Regions from separate parts of the Neisseria sp. HMSC15G01 genome, predicted to be linked through region 2. Evidence: predicted binding sites of a transcription regulator. Region 2 holds the regulator's gene; the other holds the start of a gene.

Region 1 (10,332 bases), on a different contig from region 2:
AAGAAAATCGCGCCGAACAGCATTTTGCCCAACACGCCCGCCTCAGACGACATATTGATGCCCAAAGCGTTGGCAAGGGCGTAATGCCAGTCGTTGGCGATATTTTGTTGCAGCAAATCAGGCGTTAACGCACCGAATGCCTGTGCGCCGACGTTGTACATACCGTAGAACATGGCAGGGAACAAAGCCAGCCACACCAAGATCATCATGCGCTTGGAGTCGAGCGCATCGCGGACGTGGGCCGCTTTGCGCGTTACCGCGCCGGATGTATAGAAAATCGTCGCCGCAGCTTCGTAGAGGGCATACCATTTTTCATGTTTGCCTCCCGGCAGGAAGTGCGGTTCGATTTTTTCAAGAAAATGTTTCAAGCCCATAATCAGCCTTCCTTCTCAATGGTTTCCAGCACCTTGCGCAACAGCGGGCCGTATTCGTATTTGCCCGGGCAGACGAAGCTGCACAAAGCGAGGTCTTCTTCGTCCAATTCCAAGCAACCCAATGCCTGAGCGCTGTCGGTATCGCCGACGATTAAATCGCGCAAGAGCAGGGTAGGCAGGATGTCCAACGGCATCACGCGCTCGTAAGTGCCGATCGGTACCATGGCGCGGTCGCCGCCGTTGACGGCTGTGTTGAACTTGAAGAGTTTGTTTTTCAGGAAATGGCCGAGGGTTGTGCGCGTGATGGAGTATTTGTCCGGTTGTGGCGCAACCCAGCCGAACAGCTCTTTGCTGCGGCCTTCTTCGATAACGGAAATCTGATTGTGGTAGCGGCCGAGGTAATCGTGCGCGCCTTGTGCAATCGCGCCGTTCAATACTGAGCCGGAAATCACGCGGTTGTCTGCATCAACCAATTCGCCCGCAGTAATTTGCGATACTTTCGCACCCAAAACGGTACGCAAGAGGCGCGGTTTGTTGACTTGAGAGCCGCCCAGGGCAACAACGCGTTCGGTGTTCAGACGGCCTGTTGCAAACAAACGGCCAATGGCAATTACATCTTGATAATTGATGGTCCAAACGGTTTTGTTCGCACCGACTGGTTCGATGAAATGAATGTGCGTGCCACTCAAACCAGCAGGATGCGGGCCGCCAAATTCATGTGTTTCGATGTTGGCAGCGTTTTCAGACGGCACATCTGCGCCTGCTGCTTTACACACATGGATTTTACGCTCGGTCAGGCAGCTCAATACCAACAGGCCGCGTTTGAAGTCCTCGGAGGCTTCTTTGATGATGACTGTAGGATCGGCAGCCAGCGGATTGGTGTCCATCGCATTGACGAAGATGGCGAACGGCTCGGCATCGACGGCAGGGATTTTGCTGAACGGACGGGTACGCAGCGCAGTCCACAAACCGGATTGAATCAGGTTGCGGCGCACTTCTTCGCTGCTCAATTTTGCCAGCGCTTCAGGTGCGTAGCGTTCGAACTCGATTTCGTCGTTGCCTTCAACGGCAATCACGACTGACTGAAGTACGCGCTTTTCGCCACGGTGAATCGCGGCGATTTTGCCTGAAGCCGGAGCGGTAAATACTACGCCCGGATTCTTTTTGTCTTCAAACAGCACTTGGCCTTTTTTGACGGCTTCGCCTTCCTTGATTTTCATCGAGGGGCGCATGCCGACATATTCTTCGCCAAGCAACGCGACTTCGGTAATGGCCGGGCCGTCATAAATGACTTGCTCCGGTCTGCCTGCGATAGGCAGGTCTAAGCCTTTTTTTATCTTAATCATAAGGATGCGTTACTTTTTGGTGGGTTGAGATTCGGATGTCGGATTGTTTTTTCAGACGGCATGTAATGCTTTGAAACAAAGGGTGGGCCGTCTAAAAAAAAGCAGAGGTTTGCTATAAAAACAATGAATAAACGCAAACAACAAAGCTTTAGATTTTATCAGGTATAGGCTGCTTTATGTCAGTTTTACGCTTATTTTTACGGGAAAATTGGGAAAAAAGGAGGAATGTGTAATCGAGTGTTAAGGGAAATAATTTTTAACTGATTGATATTTAAACGCTATATTTGATGATATAGCTGAAAATAAAAGGCCGTCTGAATTTCAGACGGCCTCTAAGTTTTAAAAGAGCTGCCAAACGAAGAAAATCATCGTATGCAGGGCAAACAGCGGTACCAATACAATTACCGACCATGCCATGTAGCCGAAGAAGGAAGGCATCGGTACGCCGCGTTGTTCGGCAATGGCTTTGACCATGAAGTTCGGCGCATTACCGATATAAGTGAGCGCGCCCATAAATACGGAACCCATGGATACTGCCAGCAGCGAATGGAACAGATGGCCTGTCATCAAAGCTTGGGCATCGCCACCGGCCATATTGAAGAACACCAAATAAGTCGGCGCGTTATCCAAGAATGCCGACAACAAACCGCTCATCCAGAAATACATCACATTAATCGGATTGCCTGCCGCGTCGTGAACCAAAGAAACAACAGAAGCCAATGCGCCTGTTTCACCAGCTTTCAAAATCGCCAAGACGGGGGAAATGGTAATGAAAATACCCAAAAACAGTTTGCCCACTTCGGCAATCGGCTCGAAGTTGAACTCATTGCCTGCGCGTACCTGTTTGGGCGTAATAATCCAAGATACGGCGGTCAAAGCCAGCAAAATGCCATCGCGCATCAGGTTTTGCAAGGCGTAATGGCTGCCCAAGATTTCAAAGCCCGGATGATTTGGTTTCCACAAGCCGGACAATAAAACCGCGCCGACTACACCGGCCAGCAACAGGAAATTCCATTTGCCGTAAATTTTGACTTTTTCTTCTTTATCGGAAGGAGCAGGAGCAAGGTGTTCGCTTTGTTCACGGTTGAAGTGTCGGCTGTCGATGATGTAGAAAACGGCCAGTAAAACCACAGAACTGATCAATACAGGCATCAGCATGTGTTTGACCGTCCACATGAAATCTACGCCTTTCAGGAATCCTAAGAACAGCGGAGGATCGCCTAAAGGAGTCAGACCACCGCCGATATTTGCCACCAAGAAAATGAAGAAAATCACAATGTGAACGCGGTAGTGGCGTTTATGGTTGGCTTTCAAAAGCGGACGAATCATCAGCATCGCCGCGCCTGTTGTCCCCATGATGGAAGACAAAGCCGTACCGACTGCCAACAGGATTGTGTTCAATTTAGGCGAACCATGCAAATCGCCGCTGACAAAAATACCGCCTGAAATGGTATAGAGCGCCAAAAGCAGCAGGATAAAGGGGATATATTCTTCAACCAATGCATGGGCAACGGTATGTACGCCGGCTCCGAAACCAAAGGTTACGATGAATGGAGTTAAAAACAGCAGCGTCCAAAACGCCGTAATTTTGCCGAAGTGGTGGTGCCAAGTATGGGAGAAAAACAGAGGTCCGAGTGCAATAGACAAGAGAATCAGTGCAAACGGCAGACCCCAAAGCAGGCTTGCGGATGAGCCGTCAAAATCGGATGCCGCAGCAGGAAAGGCGGCAAGAAGCAGTAAAAATGAGAGATAGCGCATAGTATTTCCTTTTTATTCTGTTGCGCCGTGAGGAACTTCGTTGAGAAAGCACGGCGGTGAAATATTCAGGCCGTCTGAAAATATCCAGACGAACTGCGCGGTGGTGTCAGGGGAAAGTATAACGCAAAGCAAGTGTTAAGGGACGGTTTAGAGTGTTGGAATCAAAAGAAATGTTGATACAAATAAAGAAATAAAAGGGAGGGAAGTAGTCGAAAGTAGTAAAAAAATGTTTTTGAAACAGGAGTTTGAAATATTGAAAATAATGCTATCGAAAAAATACTTTGAATTAATTTTAGCTAAAATTTACATTTGATTGAATAAATGGAGGCCGTCTGAAAAATGAGGATGAAATAGGGTGTTTTAGTCCTTACTGATTGTTTTAATGGATAAATTAGGTGTGAAAATAAAAAACAGGTAAGCGAAAATGCCCACCTGTTTTATTTTATGCCTCCGGCCGTAACCACATCCACACTGCCACGCAGCTACAGAAGACTGATGAAACGGCACCCATCCACCAGCGTTCTGGAAATTGCCAAAACATAAACAGGCAAGAAAGGGCCATCATGCCGATAGCGAAGAATTTTGCCTTGCGTGGCACGGCGCCGTTATTTTCCCAGTTTTGTATGATCGGGCCGAAATGGCGGTGATGATACAGCCAATTGTGAAAGCGCGGCGAAGCTTTTGCCCAGAAGGCGGCGGTCAATAAAATGAAAGGCGTAGTCGGCAGTAATGGCAGGAAAATGCCAATAATGCCCAAGACGAGCGACAATGCGCCGCAAAAAATCAATAAATAGCGAACCATATTCCCGTCACCAATTATTTGTTTTCAGACGGCTTGTGATGTGGAAATGGACAACGCGGAATGTCTAATTTATCCCAGCCCTCATGCCCCATTTTTTCCAGCAGCGCGATATTGCGGTCAAAAATTGCCGAGGCATCGGGAAATGCTTCAGCCGCTTTGGCAATACTGTCTTCACGAATCAAGTGCAAAGTCGGGTAGGGTGAGCGATTGGTGTAGTTGCTGATGTTGTCGGCTTCAGTGCCTTCAAATTGGAAGTCAGGATGGAACGGCGCAATTTGGACAATGCCTTCCAATTCGTTTTCTACAACGGCATCATCGGCGATTTCCAACATTTGGTTGAAGGTTTCAAAATCAGGGAACAGCGTTGGATGAACCAGTAAAGTGGTTTCCAATTCCGAAGCGGGCGTATTGCCCAGAAGCTGCAATTCACGATCCAAGTCTTCAAGGAAACCATCCAAATGACGGGCTTCGCTGACAACGATGCGAACCAGGTTTTTAACGTGCGGCGCTTTGGCAAACGGGCAGAGATTCAGCCCGATAACGGCTTTTTCCAGCCATTGTTTGGTATGTTCTGAAACAGTATTGCTATCGAGATGGGTGGTGTCAGTCATAGTAAAAGCTTATGTGAATTATTCTTAAAAAGTATACAAGTGTATGGACATGAAAGCAAACCATTGGAATTTAAAAGGCCGTCTGAAAAACAGACGGCCTTTATCGGTTTCAAATCATCAATCCTGAACCAAATGAACCAAAGGCAGAGCAGTCGTGTTTTTAATTTCTTTCAACACAAAACTTGATTGCGCATCTTGCACGCCGTGGTGCGAAAGCAGCGTGTCCAAAACAAAATGGGAAAACGCGTTCATATCGGTAAAAAAGGCATGGAGCAGATAATCGGTTTCGCCCGTTAAAGCAAAGCAGCTCAATACTTCCGGCCAAGCGCGGACAGATTCGGAAAAATCCTCGCGCGCATCTTTTGCCTTGCTAATCGATACACGGATAAAAGCCTGCAAACCCAAGCCCAAAGAGACAGGGGAAAGCTGGGCGGCATATTTTTGAATGATGCCAGCATCTTCAAGCTGTTTGAGACGGCGCAGGCAGGGAGAAGGGGAGAGCGCCACCTTTTCAGAAAGCTCAACATTGCTCAACCGCCCATTTTCCTGCAAAACCTGCAGAATTTTTAAATCCGTTTTGTCCAAGTTTAGATGAGGCATGATGGTTCTCCCAGTGTCGATAATATATGTTTTGAAAATGAAAAATGCTTAAAAATAAAGACTTGCATGGTTAAATTATATATTGAGTTCAGATGTGCGACAAATTGTCTTATCAGGGGTGTTGCGAATTTGTTTTATGTAGTGGTGAAAAGATGAAGGCCGTCTGAAACTAATCAAGACCAAAGTTTTATGTCATATTAGGATTGGATATAAAGAGGCCGTCTGAAAATGATTTCAGACGGCATTTATTTTCGTAATGTGATCATTCAGGCTCTTAAGGACCTTGTTTTGGAGAGTTTTGTTCTTTTGGTTTGTTCGCTTTCCGCGTTTGTATTTGGCTTTGTTTGGGGTGTTTTCTTTGCAATGTATTTGTGTGTTTTTCTTAGGGTATATGCTTGCTTCTTATCCGTGTGAGTTGTCACGGCACATGGCGGGAACCATTATCGGATCCAGCGTTCCGCCGCATTGCCAGTTGAGCAACCAAGTCGAATCGTTATGATTTCGATAAGGGGTCAGGGTCAGGACTTTGCCTTTGTTTTGCCCTTTATCGAAAGGAATGCTGATTTTGCCTGTATCTGCTTCTACAGTTACGCCACCGTTTTGGATGTATGTGCCGCCGATGCGTTGAGCGGTAACGCCGATTGAGCCTTGTTTACTGACATCCTCTGCATTGGGCAGGCGATTATTTACCGCTGAGGCAATGCTGATTTCGGTTTTCAGGTCGTCGGCAAGGTATAGTGCTTCGGAGGCTTGCGCCCTACCGATATAGTTTTGATAAGTGGGTATGGCGACAACAACCAGAATACCGAGGATGGCGATAACTATCATCAGCTCAATTAGGGTAAAACCTTTTTGGGCTTGAAATGGGGTATTCATTTGAGCGTATCGTTTTTAAGTTTTTTTTATTTTTATAAAGCAAATCCCATAATCACATTATGGGATTTGCTCTTTAAGCTTTTAAATTTGTTGGTAACAAATTATTAACGGCAAGAAGAAGGCAAGAATTTGCTATCAACAGTACCTTTCTTACAGGTCCAAGTGAAAGAACCTTTAGAAGAGGTAGCATTACCAGTTACATCAGGTGATAACATAACTGTTTTACCTTTAATATCATTATTGACATCAGTATTTTTCATTGTTGCAGTCAGAACACCATTTGTGCCTACAGCAACTTGAGCAACGTATTTACCTTTAATATCGGTAGGTGCTGCGATACCAGCCTCTGTATTATTTTTAGGCCATTTACCTTTATCTGCATAGTATTCAACAACAGCAGACTTTTGACCTTCCATCAAAGAGATGGCTTCAGAAACTTGAGCACGTGCAGTGTAGTCTTGGTATGCAGGCAGGGCGATAACTGCCAAGATGCCGATAATCGCGATGACGATCATCAATTCGATCAGGGTAAAACCTTTTTGGATTGCTTTCATTGTTTAAAACTCCAGTTTGAAAGTGTGAATAATTGTGTTTAAGTAAAAAGTCCGTAATGTGCTTGGCACTATGTATTATGAGTAAACCATAAGTAAGAAGGAATATACAGCTTCCGTCGGGCTTGCTGCTTTGAGGCTTGGGCCTTATCGGACGTGTTGTTTCAAGCAGTCGGTGTGCCAAGTGCGCAAAATTGATTAAAAAATTTATTTTTTATTTTTTATTTATTGTTTTTATTGGGATTATTTTTAAAATTTTAAATTTTGTGATGTTTTGTTTGAAAGTTTCAGGATTTTAGAGAAATTAGGGGGTTGACGTTTTTTGTCAGTTTTGTGTTTTTTGTGACAGGGAGTGTGTGCGAGTTTGGTCATGTGACGTTTTTTGTCAGAAATTAATCTTGTTTCAATAATATGTTAATTGATTTGGATGGGTGGTGATTTTATGGATTAATCGGTGAGTTTAATATTTTTTGATTTTATTTTTTTGTTTTTTATGAGTTTTATTTTTTATGCGTATTTTGTTTGAATACGGATAAGGAAAAAATTTGGAAGGAAGGATTTTTGAAGGGGATTTGGCATAATAGGTGAATGAAAATTTGTTACTGAAATTATATCCATATGGGTTATGATTTTAGAATGTAGTTTTATGTCAGAAGGAAGTTTTGGTTTCGAATTTTAAGGCTTTGGATTTCTTGAGTGTTTGAGAAGGGTATATTCAGGATGTTTATATTTTTGGGTGCGATTAGGGTGAGCAAAAAATGCTCACCCTATGTTTTTAAGATGTTCAGACGGCCTTTATGGGGTTAAGACTTCGACCAATGCCTGCTTTAGGGTGTTTTGGATTTGCGGGTCTTGCAGGGATGGGCTGTAGGTAATGAAGCTGTCCTCAATGCGCTGATCCAAGGTGGTAATTTTGGCGTAGCGCAGGCTGATGTTGTGGGCGAAGAAGGTCTCGGCGATGTCGGCGAGGAGGTGGGGGCGGTTGACGGCGGTGATGTCTATGGTGTGCCAGCCGGGATAATCTTCTTCGGGGGTGATGATTACGGTAGGCGGAATGGGGATGTGGCGGATGCGGCGGCTGATGTGCGGGCGGCCGCTTTGTTTTTGGACGGTGGTATTGCCGTGGATGAAGCTGTTGAGTTCGGCTTCAAGTGCGCTTTGGCGGTCGGGATATTCTTCGGGCGGGAGATTGTCGGGGAGTTGCAGGATAAAGGTGTCAAGGATGTAGTCGTGCTCGGTGATGAAGGCGCGGGCGGCTTGGATGTCGAAGCGGTGGCTGCTGAAAATGCGGCAGAGGCGTGCGAAGAGGCGGTCGCCATTGGGCATGAACACCATGACTTGAAGGCTGTTGCTTTGGGGAAGGATGCGGCTGCGGACGGCCGGACTTTGGGTGTCGTAGGCGAGGTTTGCGGTGTGCCAGAGGATTTCCCGCGTTTGATGGCGGACGTAGTATGCGCTGCCGAGGATGCGGCGGAGTTTTTGTTGGTTTTTGAGGGGAACGGCCGCGCGCGTGAGCTGATCGGTCGAGGCTTGTTCGCGTCGGTTGGGGAGGCGTTCGGGATCGTGGTGTTTGCTGTTTAAAACGGCGGCGGTGCTGTGGTAGAGGGTTTGGAGCAGACTGGCGCGCCATGTGTTCCAAAGTTTGGGGTTGGTGCCGCGGATGTCGGCAATGGTAAGCAGATAGAGTGCGTCGAGGTATTCGCGTGTGGGAATACGGCGGCAAAAGGCTTGGAGGACATGGGGATCTTGGATGTCTTCTTTTTGGGCAACGGTGGACATGAGCAGGTGGTTTTCAACCAGCCATGCGAGGAGATGGCTTTCTTCTTCGGTGTAGTAGTGGTTGGCGGCGAATTGTTGGGCGTCTTTGATGCCTTCTTTTGCGTGATCGCCGCCACGGCCTTTGGCGATGTCGTGCAGTAGGGCGGCGGTGTAGAGGACGTGTGGTCGTGGGTAGGCCTGCATGATGGCGCTGGCTTCGGGCATTTCGTGGCTGTGGGTTTCGATGGCGAGACGGCGCATATTGCGGACGACGGTCAGGATGTGGTCGTCTACGGGGTAAATATGGAATAGGTCGTGTTGGAGCAGGCCGGTGATTTTTTCCCATGCGGGGAGATAGCGGCCCAATACGCCGTAGAGGTTGAGAAAACGGAGGGTTTGGGTAAGGCCGGTGCCGTGTTTGAAGAATTGGATGAAGCGGCGGCGGTTTTCTGGATTTTGGGTGAAACGGGCGTTGATTTTCCGTGTGGCCGCCCACCATGCGCGCAGGGTTTGCGGCTCGATGGTGGTGATGTTTTGCTCCTGCATGGTTTGGATGATGGTAAAGATGTGTTCGGGGTTTTGCTCGAACAGAGCAAGGTCGTTGGCGGCGATTTGGTGGCCGATGCGTTTGTAGTGGTTGTCGATGGGGTGGATATGTTGGGGACGGCCGGGGGTTTGATGGTTTTTGAGAACCGGAATGAGGATGCCGTTGAGTTGTTTGATGGCTTTGGTGGCGCGGTAGAAGGTGTGCATCAGGGCTTCGCTTCGGCCGCGGATGTCGGGTTGGGTATAGCCTAAGCTTTCGGCGACTTGGGACTGGTAGTCGAAAAGCAGTCTGTCTTCGGGACGGTCAGCGGTAAGGTGGAGGTGAATGCGGATGTTGGCGAGACGGCGGTAGCCATGGGCCAGCATGCCGGCTTCGGCGCGGGTGAGGAAGCCGGCGGTAACGAGGGCGGTGGGGTTGCTGTCTATGCCTTGTGCTTTGGCTGTCCAAATCAGGGTGTGGATGTCGCGCAGGCCTCCGGGGCAGGTTTTGATGTTGGGTTCGAGTTGTGCGCCTGTGCCTTGGGATTTGGTGTGGCGTTGCTCCATTTCGAGGAGTTTGGCTTCGATAAAGGCGGCTGTGTCGCGGCGTGTGTTGAGTTTGTTTAGAAGTTGTGCGGTAAGGTCGGCATTGCCTTGTAGGTGGCGTGCTTCAAGAAAGGCGGTTTCGCCGGTAATGTCGTTTTGGGTGCTTTGGAGGATTTCTTCTATGCTGCCGCTTTTGATGGCCGGATTGAGGCGTGCGTCCCAAAGGGTTTGAATAAATTGGGCGGTTTGCTGTTGCAGGCCGTCTGAAAATGGGGTCGAGGAAATAATCGCTAAGTCCCAGTCAGAATGGGGGTAGAGTTCGCAACGCCCGAAGCCACCGATGGCAATGAGACTGATGTCGTTGCTGTCGGGAAAATGGATTTGCCAGAGGGTTTGCAGCAGGGTTTCGGCCGCGGCGATATGGTCGCGGAAGTAAGCGGTAGGGCGGTTGTTTTTGCGGTAGGCAGTTTCTGCTGCGGCTTTTTGCTGCCGGTAGGTTTGGATGGCTTGTTGGGCGGCGGTCATGATGGTGTCTGGCTGTGAACTAGGCTTGGGTGTCGGCAGGCTCGGTCATTTGGCGGAGCA
Region 2 (10,332 bases):
GGGTTTGTTTCGACCATTTTTGCCCTTGGTTGTTGGTCAATAGGGGAAGGTGGGCGTAGGCCGGTGTGGGAACGCCGAGGCATTGTTGCAGATAGATTTGGCGTGGCGTGGAAACGAGCAAGTCCTGACCGCGGACAATATGCGTTATTCCTTGGTCGGCATCGTCAGCAACCACGGCAAGCTGATATGCCCAATAGCCGTCGGCACGAAGTAGGACAAAATCGCCGATGTCGTGCGCCAGATTTTGTGCGTAATGTCCGACAATGCCGTCTGGAAAACCGATTACGCGATCGGGCACTTGAATGCGCCATGCCGGCGTTTTGTTTTGCGTGTCGGGTCTTTGCTGAGGATTGCGGCAACGGCCGTTATACACAAATCCGTCTGCGCCATGTGTTGCCGCCGCCTGCCAGTCTTTGCGGCTGCAATAGCAGGGATACACCAGCCCGGCTGCTTTAAGGCGGTCGAGGGTGTCTTGATATAGGTCGTAACGGCGGCTTTGATAGGCGATTTCGCCGTCCCACTCAAAGCCGAAAGCTTCAAGCGTGCGCAAAATGTCGTCGGCGGCGCCGGGCATTTCACGCGGGGGGTCAAGGTCTTCAATGCGGACCAGCCATTTACCCTGATGAGCGCGCGCGTCAGCATAGGAGGCAACGGCGGTCAGTAGGGAGCCGATATGAAGTAGGCCGGTAGGGCTGGGGGCAAAACGTCCTATATACATGGCAGGGTGGTTTTGTAGGGCAGGGGCAGTATGCCTGCACGGTATTCAAATCGTGATAGAAAAGGGTGTGCCGTACACGCCCGAATTTGGGTTTCAGACGGCCTGAGACTTTTCAAAATGATTTAAGTTTCTTTGCCGCCCGTTCAATCCGCTTAAGCCAAGGGAGCCAGTAGGTTGGCGAAGGCTTCTTCAAATTGTTTCAAACCGTCTTCCTGTAAACGAGTTGCCAAAGTTTCAACATCAATGCCGAGTTTCGCGGTTTCGGCAAGCTGCGCTTGGGCTTCGTTCACACCTTCGGTTAACGTGGCTTTGGCGGTGCCGTGGTCGATAAAGGCTTTGAGTGTGGCATCGGGAACGGTGTTGACGGTATGGGCGCCAATCAGGCTGTCAACGTACAAAGTGTCAGGATAGGCAGGGTTTTTCACGCCGGTAGATGCCCACAGAAGTTGTACGCGGTTGGCACCTTTTTCGGCAAGTACGGCAAATTCGCTGCTGCCGAAGTATTGCGCCCAATCTTGATAGGCGGCTTTGGCCAGCGCAATGGCGATTTTGCCTTTGAGGTGGTCAGGCAGGGTGGCGTCCAATGCGGCATCGACACGGGAAATAAAGAAGCTGGCGACAACTTGGATATGGGAAACGTCGTGTCCTGCTTCCAAACGTTTGGCAATGCCGCGCGTGTAGGCTGCATAGGCTTTGAGGGTTTGGGCTCGGGAGAAAAGCAGGGTCAGGTTGACGCTGATGCCGTCTGAAACGAGGGTTTCGAGTGCTTCGATGCCTTCGTCGGTTGCCGGTACTTTAATCATGGCATTTTTGCGGCCGATGGCGGCGTGCAGGCGGCGCGCTTCTTCAACCGTGCCTTGTGCGTCTTTGGATAATTCAGGCGAAACTTCGAGGCTGACGAAGCCGGTTTTGCCGCCGGTGGATTCATGTTCGGCAAGGCACACGTCGCAGGCGGCTTGTACGTCGGCAACCGCCATGGTTTCGTAGCGTTGTTTCGGGGTCAGGTCCTGCTGTTTGAGCGCGGCTACTTCATCGGCGTACAGGGCGTCTCCGGCAAAGGCTTTTTGGAAAATGGCAGGATTGGAAGTTACGCCACACACACCTTGCTTCAGCATTTCTGCCAATTCGCCGCTTTGTACCAGCGAACGGGAGAGATTGTCCAACCAGATTTGTTGTCCTAATGCTTTAACGTCCGATAAAATAGTCATCTCTGATTCCTTTTACATAATAGGTTTGTTTGTGAAGTGGCGGTAATGCTACGCCGATTCGATGAATTTGAACAGTTTACAGCCGATTAATTTGGGCAAAACAAACCTAAATTCAAGCACGAAAGGCGGCTTTGATGGCGGAAAACACACTTTATCTCGACTGGGCGCGCGATGTATTGGATACGGAAGCCGAAGGTTTGCGTGAAATTGCGGCGGCTTTGAACCATGATTTTGTCCGTGCGGCGGAAGCGTTGTTGCACTGCAAGGGCAGGGTGGTCATTACCGGCATGGGTAAGTCCGGACACATCGGCCGCAAAATGGCGGCAACCATGGCTTCCACCGGCACGCCTGCGTTTTTCGTCCATCCTGCCGAAGCAGCGCACGGCGATTTGGGCATGATTGTGGACCACGATGTCGTGGTTGCCATTTCCAATTCCGGCGAAAGCGATGAAATTGCAGCGATTATTCCGGCGTTGAAACGCAAAAACATCACGCTTATTTGTATCACTGCTCATCCGACTTCGACCATGGCGCGTCATGCCGATATCCATATTACCGCGGCAGTTTCCAAAGAAGCCTGCCCGCTCGGCCTTGCGCCGACTTCCAGTACGACCGCCGTGATGGCGTTGGGGGATGCGCTGGCAGTGGTATTGCTGCAGGCGCGTGCGTTTACGCCGGACGATTTTGCTTTAAGCCATCCGGCCGGCAGCTTGGGTAAGCGCCTGTTGCTGCGCGTGGCGGATATCATGCACAAAGACGAAGCCCTGCCTGCCGTTTTGTTGGGTACGCCGTTGAAAGAAGCCATTGTCCGCATGAGTGAAAAAGGCTTGGGCATGTTGGCGGTAACCGATGCCGAAGGCCGTCTGAAAGGCGTATTTACCGATGGCGATTTGCGCCGTCTGTTTCAAGAACGCGACAGCTTTGCCGGTTTGAAAGTGGACGACATCATGCACGCCTCTCCGAAAACCATCTCTGCCGACCGCCTTGCCACCGAAGCTTTGAAAGCCATGCAAAGCGGCCATGTGAACGGTTTGCTGGTGGTCGAAGAAAACGGCGTGCTGATTGGTGCGCTGAACATGCACGATTTATTGATGGCACGAATTGTCTGAATCGACGGCAAAAACGTTTTCAGACGGCCTTATGCTAGAATAGGCCGTCTGAAATAAGGAAACCTTATGCAAAACCTCTCTTCCGACCTGCAACAACGCGCTTTAGGTATCAAACTGCTGATATTAGATGTAGACGGCGTTTTGACCGACGGCCGCATTTTTATCCGCGACAACGGCGAAGAAATCAAATCGTTCCACACTTTGGACGGACACGGTTTGAAAATGCTTCAGGCCGGCGGCGTGCAAACAGCGATTATTACCGGCCGCGATGCGCCTTCCGTCGGTATCCGCGTGAAGCAGCTCGGTATCAACTATTACTTCAAAGGCATTCACGACAAACGTGCCGCCTATGCCCAATTACGCGAACAGGCCGGTGTGGAGGAGCATGAGTGCGCCTTTGTCGGCGACGATGTTGTCGATTTGCCCGTGATGGTGCGTTGCGGATTGGCGGTCGCCGTCCCTGAAGCGCATTGGTTTACTTTGCAATACGCCCATTATGTAACCCGACGTTCCGGCGGCGCAGGCGCGGTGCGTGAAGTGTGCGATTTGATTATGCAGGCGCAAGGTACGCTTGAACCTGCTTTGAAAGAGTATGTACGATGAAAATCAGATGGCGTTACGGAATCGCTTTTCCGCTGGTGTTGGCCGTTTCACTCGGCGCATTGGCGGCGTGGCTCGGCCGCATCAGCGAAGTGCAGGTCGAAGAAGTCGTCCTCAATCCGAATGAGCCGCAATATTCGATGAAAGGTATCAACGGCAAACGTTTTGACCAAGAAGGCCGTCTGAAAGAAAACCTGAGTGCGGTCGATGCCGTCCAATATCCGAATAGCGCGGATGTGCATTTGGATAAACCACACCTTTCGTTTTACCGCGACGGCAGCCTGTTGTACGAAGTCGGCAGCGACAAGGCAGCATACAATATTCAAAACAAAAAAGTCGTTTTTGAACAGAATGTTGTCTTAAACAAAGCAGCAGATGCCAAGCGTTTGGCCGGCATCGTCAAAACCGAACGTTTGAATGTCGATACCGAGGCGCAATACGCCCATACCGACAGCCCCGTTACTTTCCAATACGGACAGTCCGGCGGTCAGGCAAACGGCATGACTTATGACCACAAAACCGGTTTGCTGAATTTCCCTTCCAAAGTGAAAGCCACAATTTATGATACAAAAAATTTGTAAAACCTTAGCCCTTGTTGCCGTTTTTGCCGCCAGCCCGGCCTTTGCCCTGCAAAGCGACAGCAAGCAGCCGATTCAAATCGAAGCCGACCAAGGCTCGCTTGACCAAAACAACCAAAGCACCACCTTTTCCGGCAACGTCATCATCAAACAAGGCACGCTCAATATCCGTGCCGGCAGCGTAACCGTTTCACGCAACGACAAAAGCGAGCAGTTGATGAAAGCCACCGGCTCTCCCGTCAAATTCAGCCAAGAGTTGGACGGCGGTAAAGGCGTGGTCAACGGCCAAGCCAATACTGTAACGTATTCTTCCGCAGCCAACCTGGTTACCCTGTCCGGAAATGCCAAAGTACAGCGCGGCGGCGATGTAGCCGAAGGTGCGGTCATTACGTACAACACTAAAACCGAGGTTTACACCATTAACGGCAGCGCCAAATCCGGTGTGAAATCCGCCGCCAAATCCGGCCGCGTCAGCGTGGTCATCCAGCCGTCCAGCACGCAGAAAAACAAATAAGAAAACACACAAAAAGGCCGTCTGAAAAAGGTTCAGACGGCCTGAGGTCAATATCGAAAGTCAACAGAATATGAGCGCAAACAACAGCCGTCTTGTGGTTCAAGACCTGCAAAAAAGTTTCAAAAAACGCCAAGTCGTCAAAAGCTTCTCCCTTGAAATCGAAAGTGGCGAAGTCATCGGCCTGCTTGGCCCCAACGGCGCAGGTAAGACCACCAGCTTTTACATGATTGTCGGCCTGATTGCCGCCGATGCAGGCAGCGTGATGCTGGACGGACAAGAGTTGCGCCACCTGCCCATTCACGAACGCGCCCGCCTCGGCGTCGGCTATCTGCCGCAGGAAGCCTCGATTTTCCGCAAAATGACCGTGGAACAAAATATCCGCGCCATTTTGGAAATCAGCATGAAGGACAAAAGCCGCATCGATGCCGAACTGGAAAAACTGTTGGCCGATTTGAACATCGAACGCCTGCGCAACAACCCCGCGCCGTCTTTATCCGGTGGCGAACGCCGCCGTGTCGAAATCGCGCGCGTGTTGGCCATGCAGCCGCGTTTCATTTTGTTGGACGAACCTTTTGCCGGCGTTGACCCGATTGCCGTCATCGATATTCAGAAAATCATCGAGTTCCTCAAATCACGCGGTATTGGCGTATTGATTACCGACCACAACGTGCGCGAAACCCTCAGCATCTGCGACCGTGCCTACATCATCAGCGACGGTACGGTATTGGCTTCAGGCAAGCCGGACGACTTGGTCAACAATGAACAAGTCCGTTCGGTTTACTTGGGTGAAAATTTCAAATATTGAATGCATATTTGACGGCAATCGTAAAACCGGTTTCACACGAGGCTCTCATTTCAATTGAGGGTAACTGTAAATATTGAAATAATTACTAAGAATACAAATATAATACCTATAACCTAGTTTTTCAGACGGCCCTCCGTACAAAGGCCGTCTGAAAAACTATCTATACACTTCGAAAAAAAACGCTATGTCTTCACTCGTCCTTAAACTCAAACAGACCCAGCAGCTCAACCAGCGGCTGCAGCAGTCTTTGCGCATCTTGCAGATGTCGGGTCTTGAGCTTGAGCGCGAAGTGGAAGACTGGTTGTTGGACAATCCTCTGCTTGAGCGTCCGGAAACTGATGAGTTTGCCGATAGCGGGCTCAACCGTGCGGTAACCATGCCGCGCGCAGGTCAGCAGTTGAGTGGCGACGATGCCGAAGATATTTGGAGCAACATCGCCGAAGAAGAGGATTTCAAACACTATCTGCATGCCCAAGTGTGCGAGCATCCGCTCTCGCAAGTGGAAGCGGCCTATGTTCACGTCTTGATTGATTTTTTGGATGAACAAGGCTACCTCACCGACAGTCTCGAAGAAATCATCTACCACACGCCGTTGGATTGGATGCTGGACGAAGAAGCCCTGCAAAATGCGCTGGATGTATTGCAAACCTTTGAGCCGCCCGGCGTAGCGGCGGCCGATTTGACCGAGTCGCTCATGCTGCAATTAATGCGTTTGCCGGCTTCTCCTGCCCGACAAATGGCCGCGCATTTGGTGCAAAGTTCGCTTCAAGAGTTAGGCAAAAACCGCAAACAAAACGTTCTGCGTTTCCGCAAACTCTATCCCGATACCGACAGCGAAACCATAGAAGCCGCGCTCGATATGATTGCCGAGCTCAATCCCTATCCGGCCTACGGTTTCGCCTCTGCCACGCCTACACCTTATATTCAGCCTGACGTTTGGGTCAAAGAGGGCAAGGACGGCTGGGAAGTCATCAGCAACGAGGCGGCTTGGCCGAAGCTGCAGCTCAATCAGGAATATTGCGACCTGATGAAATCGGCGGAAGAGGGCGCGCCGAAGTGGAAGGAAAAAATCAGTGAAGCCAAACAGCGCATTGATTCTTTGGAACTGCGCAAAAGCACAGTCCTCCGCCTTGCCGAGTATATTGTCAAAAATCAGGAAGATTTTTTCATCTTCGGAGAAATCGGCCTGTCGCCCATGCTGATGAAAGATGCCGCCGCCGAATTGGGTTTGGCGGAAAGCACCATTTCGCGCGCTGCCAACCAGAAATATTTGTCTTGCCCGCGCGGCCTGTTTGCGTTACGCTATTTCTTCACACAGGCAGTCAATGCCGATGATGACGGCGAAGGGTTCAGTCAAGGCGCAATCAAAGCTGTCTTGAGCCAGCTGATTGAAAGCGAAGACAGCAGCAAACCTTATTCGGACGAGGCCCTCGTCAAATTATTAAAACAACGCGGCATTGAAATCGCCAGACGTACAGTTGCTAAATATAGAGAATCATTAGACATACCACCGGCACACAAACGAAAATTTACCGAGTAGATATATTCCGATCCGTTTTGACGGACTAATCAACCGAAGGAGCTGTATCATGAATCTGAAAATCACCGGTCTGAATTTTGATGTTACCGAAGCCATCAAAAACTATGTTTCCGACAAGTTGGCACGAATCAATCGCCACGCCGACAACATCATCTCTGTGACCATTACGCTCTCGGTGGAAAAAGTCAATCAAAAAGCCGAAGCCGATGCGCATCTGGCAGGCAAAGATTTGCACGTTGAAGCGATTGAGCAGGATATGTACGCCGCGATTGATGTTTTGATGGACAAGCTCGACCGCGCTGTTTTGAAACATAAAGAAAAAAGCGGCGATGTCCGCAGCACTGTCAAACCTGAAGCAGAATAAAGTTTTTGTATGATAAAGGCCGTCTGAATATTCAGACGGCCTTTTGTTTTGCTAGAAGTTTTAGACTGGCAATCTAGTTACTCACTTTTTGACCATTCCACGGTGCCACTTTAAACAGCAGCAACATGCCCGGTATGCCCAAAGCAAAACACAGCCAGTAGAAATTGAAGTAACCCATCGCTTCAATCAGATAGCCTGCCGTTGCGTTCATAAATGTACGCGGTACGGCAGATAGGCTTGTAAAAAGGGCTAATTGCGTTGCCGTAAATGCCGTATTGGCTTGTTGCGCCATATACGAGACAAACGCTGCTGTGCCTAAGCCGACGCCGATTGCTTCAGCCGCAATTACAACCGCTAAAAAGATTCGTTCCGATGCACCGACATGGTCAAAATGTCCGAAGCTTGCCAGCCATGCAAAGCCTAAAATGGTGACCCACTGTATCAAACCGAATAACCACAGAGCACGATTAACCCCAAGTTTGGTGATCCAAATGCCGCCGATAACGCCAAAAATTACAGCCGGCCATAAACCTGCGTTTTTTCCAATCAGACCAATATCGGTTTTAGAGAAGCCCATATCGAGATAAAACGGTTGAGCCAAAGCAGTTGCCATGCTGTCGCCCAGTTTATACAGCAAGATGAACGCCAAAATAGTCAAAGCCTGCTTCACACTCTGGCGGGTAAAGAAATCGTGAAATGGTTCGATAACGGTTTCTTTTAAGCCTTTGGTTTCAAGAGTTGAGTGATCTGGCTCGCGTGCTATGAACAAGGTCGCAAGTAAACCTGGGATCATAAACAGGGAAGTAATGATGAAGACGGTTGACCAAGGCAATCTGTCGGCCAAAATCAGACTTAATGAGGCCGGAATTAATGAAGAAATACGGTAGGCATTCACATACAGCGAGTTGCCTAATACCAATTCTTCATCTGACAGTACTTCGCGTCGGAATGCATCAATCACAATATCTTGGCTGGCGGAGAAGAATGCTGTAGCACAAGCTAAGCCTAAGATGATGGATAAATGTTCTTGCGGTCGGACAAATGCATAGGAAGCCAAAAGCAATAGGAGTGCTATTTGGGTAATCAGCATCCAACTGCGCCGTAAACCTAAAAATGGCAGGCGTACGGTGTCCAAAAGAGGTGACCAGATGAATTTCCAAGTGTAGGGGAAACCAATCAATGCAAATAGTCCAATGGTTTTCAAATCAATGTGTTCGCTACGCAGCCATGCTGGAATCAGGCTGTATAGAAAATAAAGCGGCAACCCCGAAGTGAAGCCTGTGAAAATGCAGATCAGCATTTTGCGCGAAAAAATCTTGCGCCAAGTGCTGGGTTGGGGTGCGGTTGTCATAGTGGAATCAATAAAAAAGAAAAGGGATATTGTAGCAAAGATGGGGGATATGGCGAATCAACTTCTGCTATCTTTATTGAATAATAAAAGGCCGTCTGAAACTTTGACAAATTAAGTTTCAGACGGCCTTTTGTTGGAACAACTGGTTTGGCGGGCAACGGAGACTTCAGGACGGAAGAAGGGTTGCTTGGGTGTATTCATAAAATTGAAGTTAAGAAAGTTTCAGACGACCCCTAGAGATCGTTTGAACGATGAGAAATATCAGTGGTAATTTGTGCCGTCAGTGTAGCCGTTTCCTGATTTGTCCACAGCAAAAGCAGAAATCGGACCGATCGTTACTGTCCCTTTAGGCTGAGTTTCTTGGTAATACTCATATGCTGCAACACCCATACCAGTTGCAGCACCAACAGCAGCACCAATTGTGCCACCGACCATAATAGCTGGTCCGGCAGGAATACTGCCAAAAGCTATACCGACACCCAGACCAATACCTGCACCAATTGATCCCCCTATTTATGCACCATTTGCTCCTCCTTGAAGGATTCTCTCTCCTAAGCCTCCTCCATAAATTAGTTCCAGATCCTCAATGGATAGTTCAATCATGTTATTTTTCCTTTTCAAAAAAATTAGATGTAGAATATTGAGTCAATACACCCAATATGGAAAAAATAATAAAAGCATGAATATAAATCATAAAATCAACATTATCTCCTTGGTAGCTTTCATAAATAAAAACGATTGGTATTGATATACAAATTAAAATATACAGGTACTTTGAAATTACCAGTAACTTATACACAAATTTTGATTTCATAGCCTAGTCTTTCATTTGAATAAAATCTACCCTAATCAACTTTCCAACCAACTTCCTAACTTCTTCATGCTTTCCCTGATTGAAGTTAACCAGTAGATTTTTCAACAATATGTATATTATGTTAAATAATAAATGGTAATTGTCACATTCAAATATTAAGGATAACCTACTTTGAAACTATATCGCTTTGATGCGTAATTCTATAAAAAACATTGAATTTTCATGTTTTCTATTTATCCAGTATTTTGGAGTTGATAAGTGAGAGCAAAAAACTTTGGAAATCTACGATTCTCCTTCCAACACCTCATCATTTCTCTAGAGAATTTAGGCAAAGGAGATATTGATAACTCATTTCATTAAATTGAACCAAATGAGAATGATTTATTTTTAAAATCCTTTTAAATTAATGGGTTACATAAAAATTGATAAAATAAAATTGACTATTCTCAATAAAATGAGTAAAATTCATCCGCAAATACAAATTTTTTATTGTGATACATCTATTAACCGCATTGAGAAAAGGAGTTAGTTATGCTAAGTAAGTCAATTACAGCAAAATTAAACGAACAAATTAATCTCGAGTTGTATTCATCAAATGTCTATTTGCAAATGAGTGCATGGTGCCATAAACATGGTTATGAAGGCGCTGCAGCATTTTTACTTCGTCATGCCGATGAAGAATTGGAACATATGCAAAAGTTGTTTACTTATGTGAGCGAAACCAGTGGAAT

The links. The regulator sigma-54, encoded in region 2, starts transcription at its own class of promoters, with help from an activator protein. The targets are predictions, from matches to a motif close to CTGGCACGCTTCATGCTT.
Region 1: the regulator sigma-54 is predicted to act here: its motif matches at 7,085-7,102, upstream of HMPREF3139_RS02675 (pilin).

What each region holds. Positions count from the first base shown of each region.
Region 1 covers NZ_KV792669.1:447-10,778, reverse strand. The annotation lists gene HMPREF3139_RS02710 (NADH:ubiquinone reductase (Na(+)-transporting) subunit B) at 1-374, opposite strand, end outside; gene HMPREF3139_RS02705 (Na(+)-translocating NADH-quinone reductase subunit A) at 377-1,720, opposite strand; gene HMPREF3139_RS02700 (sodium:proton antiporter) at 2,060-3,478, opposite strand; gene HMPREF3139_RS02695 (YbaN family protein) at 3,921-4,280, opposite strand; gene HMPREF3139_RS02690 (DUF1415 domain-containing protein) at 4,295-4,891, opposite strand; gene HMPREF3139_RS02685 (Lrp/AsnC family transcriptional regulator) at 5,009-5,491, opposite strand; gene HMPREF3139_RS02680 (pilin) at 5,894-6,367, opposite strand; gene HMPREF3139_RS02675 (pilin) at 6,472-6,921, opposite strand; gene glnD ([protein-PII] uridylyltransferase) at 7,714-10,272, opposite strand; gene HMPREF3139_RS02665 (helix-turn-helix domain-containing protein) at 10,292-10,332, opposite strand, start outside.
Region 2 covers NZ_KV792654.1:81,835-92,166, reverse strand. The annotation lists gene gluQRS (tRNA glutamyl-Q(34) synthetase GluQRS) at 1-718, opposite strand, end outside; gene tal (transaldolase) at 871-1,926, opposite strand; gene HMPREF3139_RS00680 (KpsF/GutQ family sugar-phosphate isomerase) at 2,061-3,035, shown strand; gene HMPREF3139_RS00675 (KdsC family phosphatase) at 3,102-3,638, shown strand; gene lptC (LPS export ABC transporter periplasmic protein LptC) at 3,635-4,216, shown strand; gene lptA (lipopolysaccharide transport periplasmic protein LptA) at 4,197-4,727, shown strand; gene lptB (LPS export ABC transporter ATP-binding protein) at 4,798-5,532, shown strand; gene rpoN (RNA polymerase factor sigma-54) at 5,717-7,072, shown strand; gene raiA (ribosome hibernation-promoting factor, HPF/YfiA family) at 7,122-7,436, shown strand; gene HMPREF3139_RS00645 (AmpG family muropeptide MFS transporter) at 7,510-8,787, opposite strand; gene HMPREF3139_RS11135 (hypothetical protein) at 9,049-9,222, opposite strand; gene ftnA (non-heme ferritin) at 10,133-10,332, shown strand, end outside.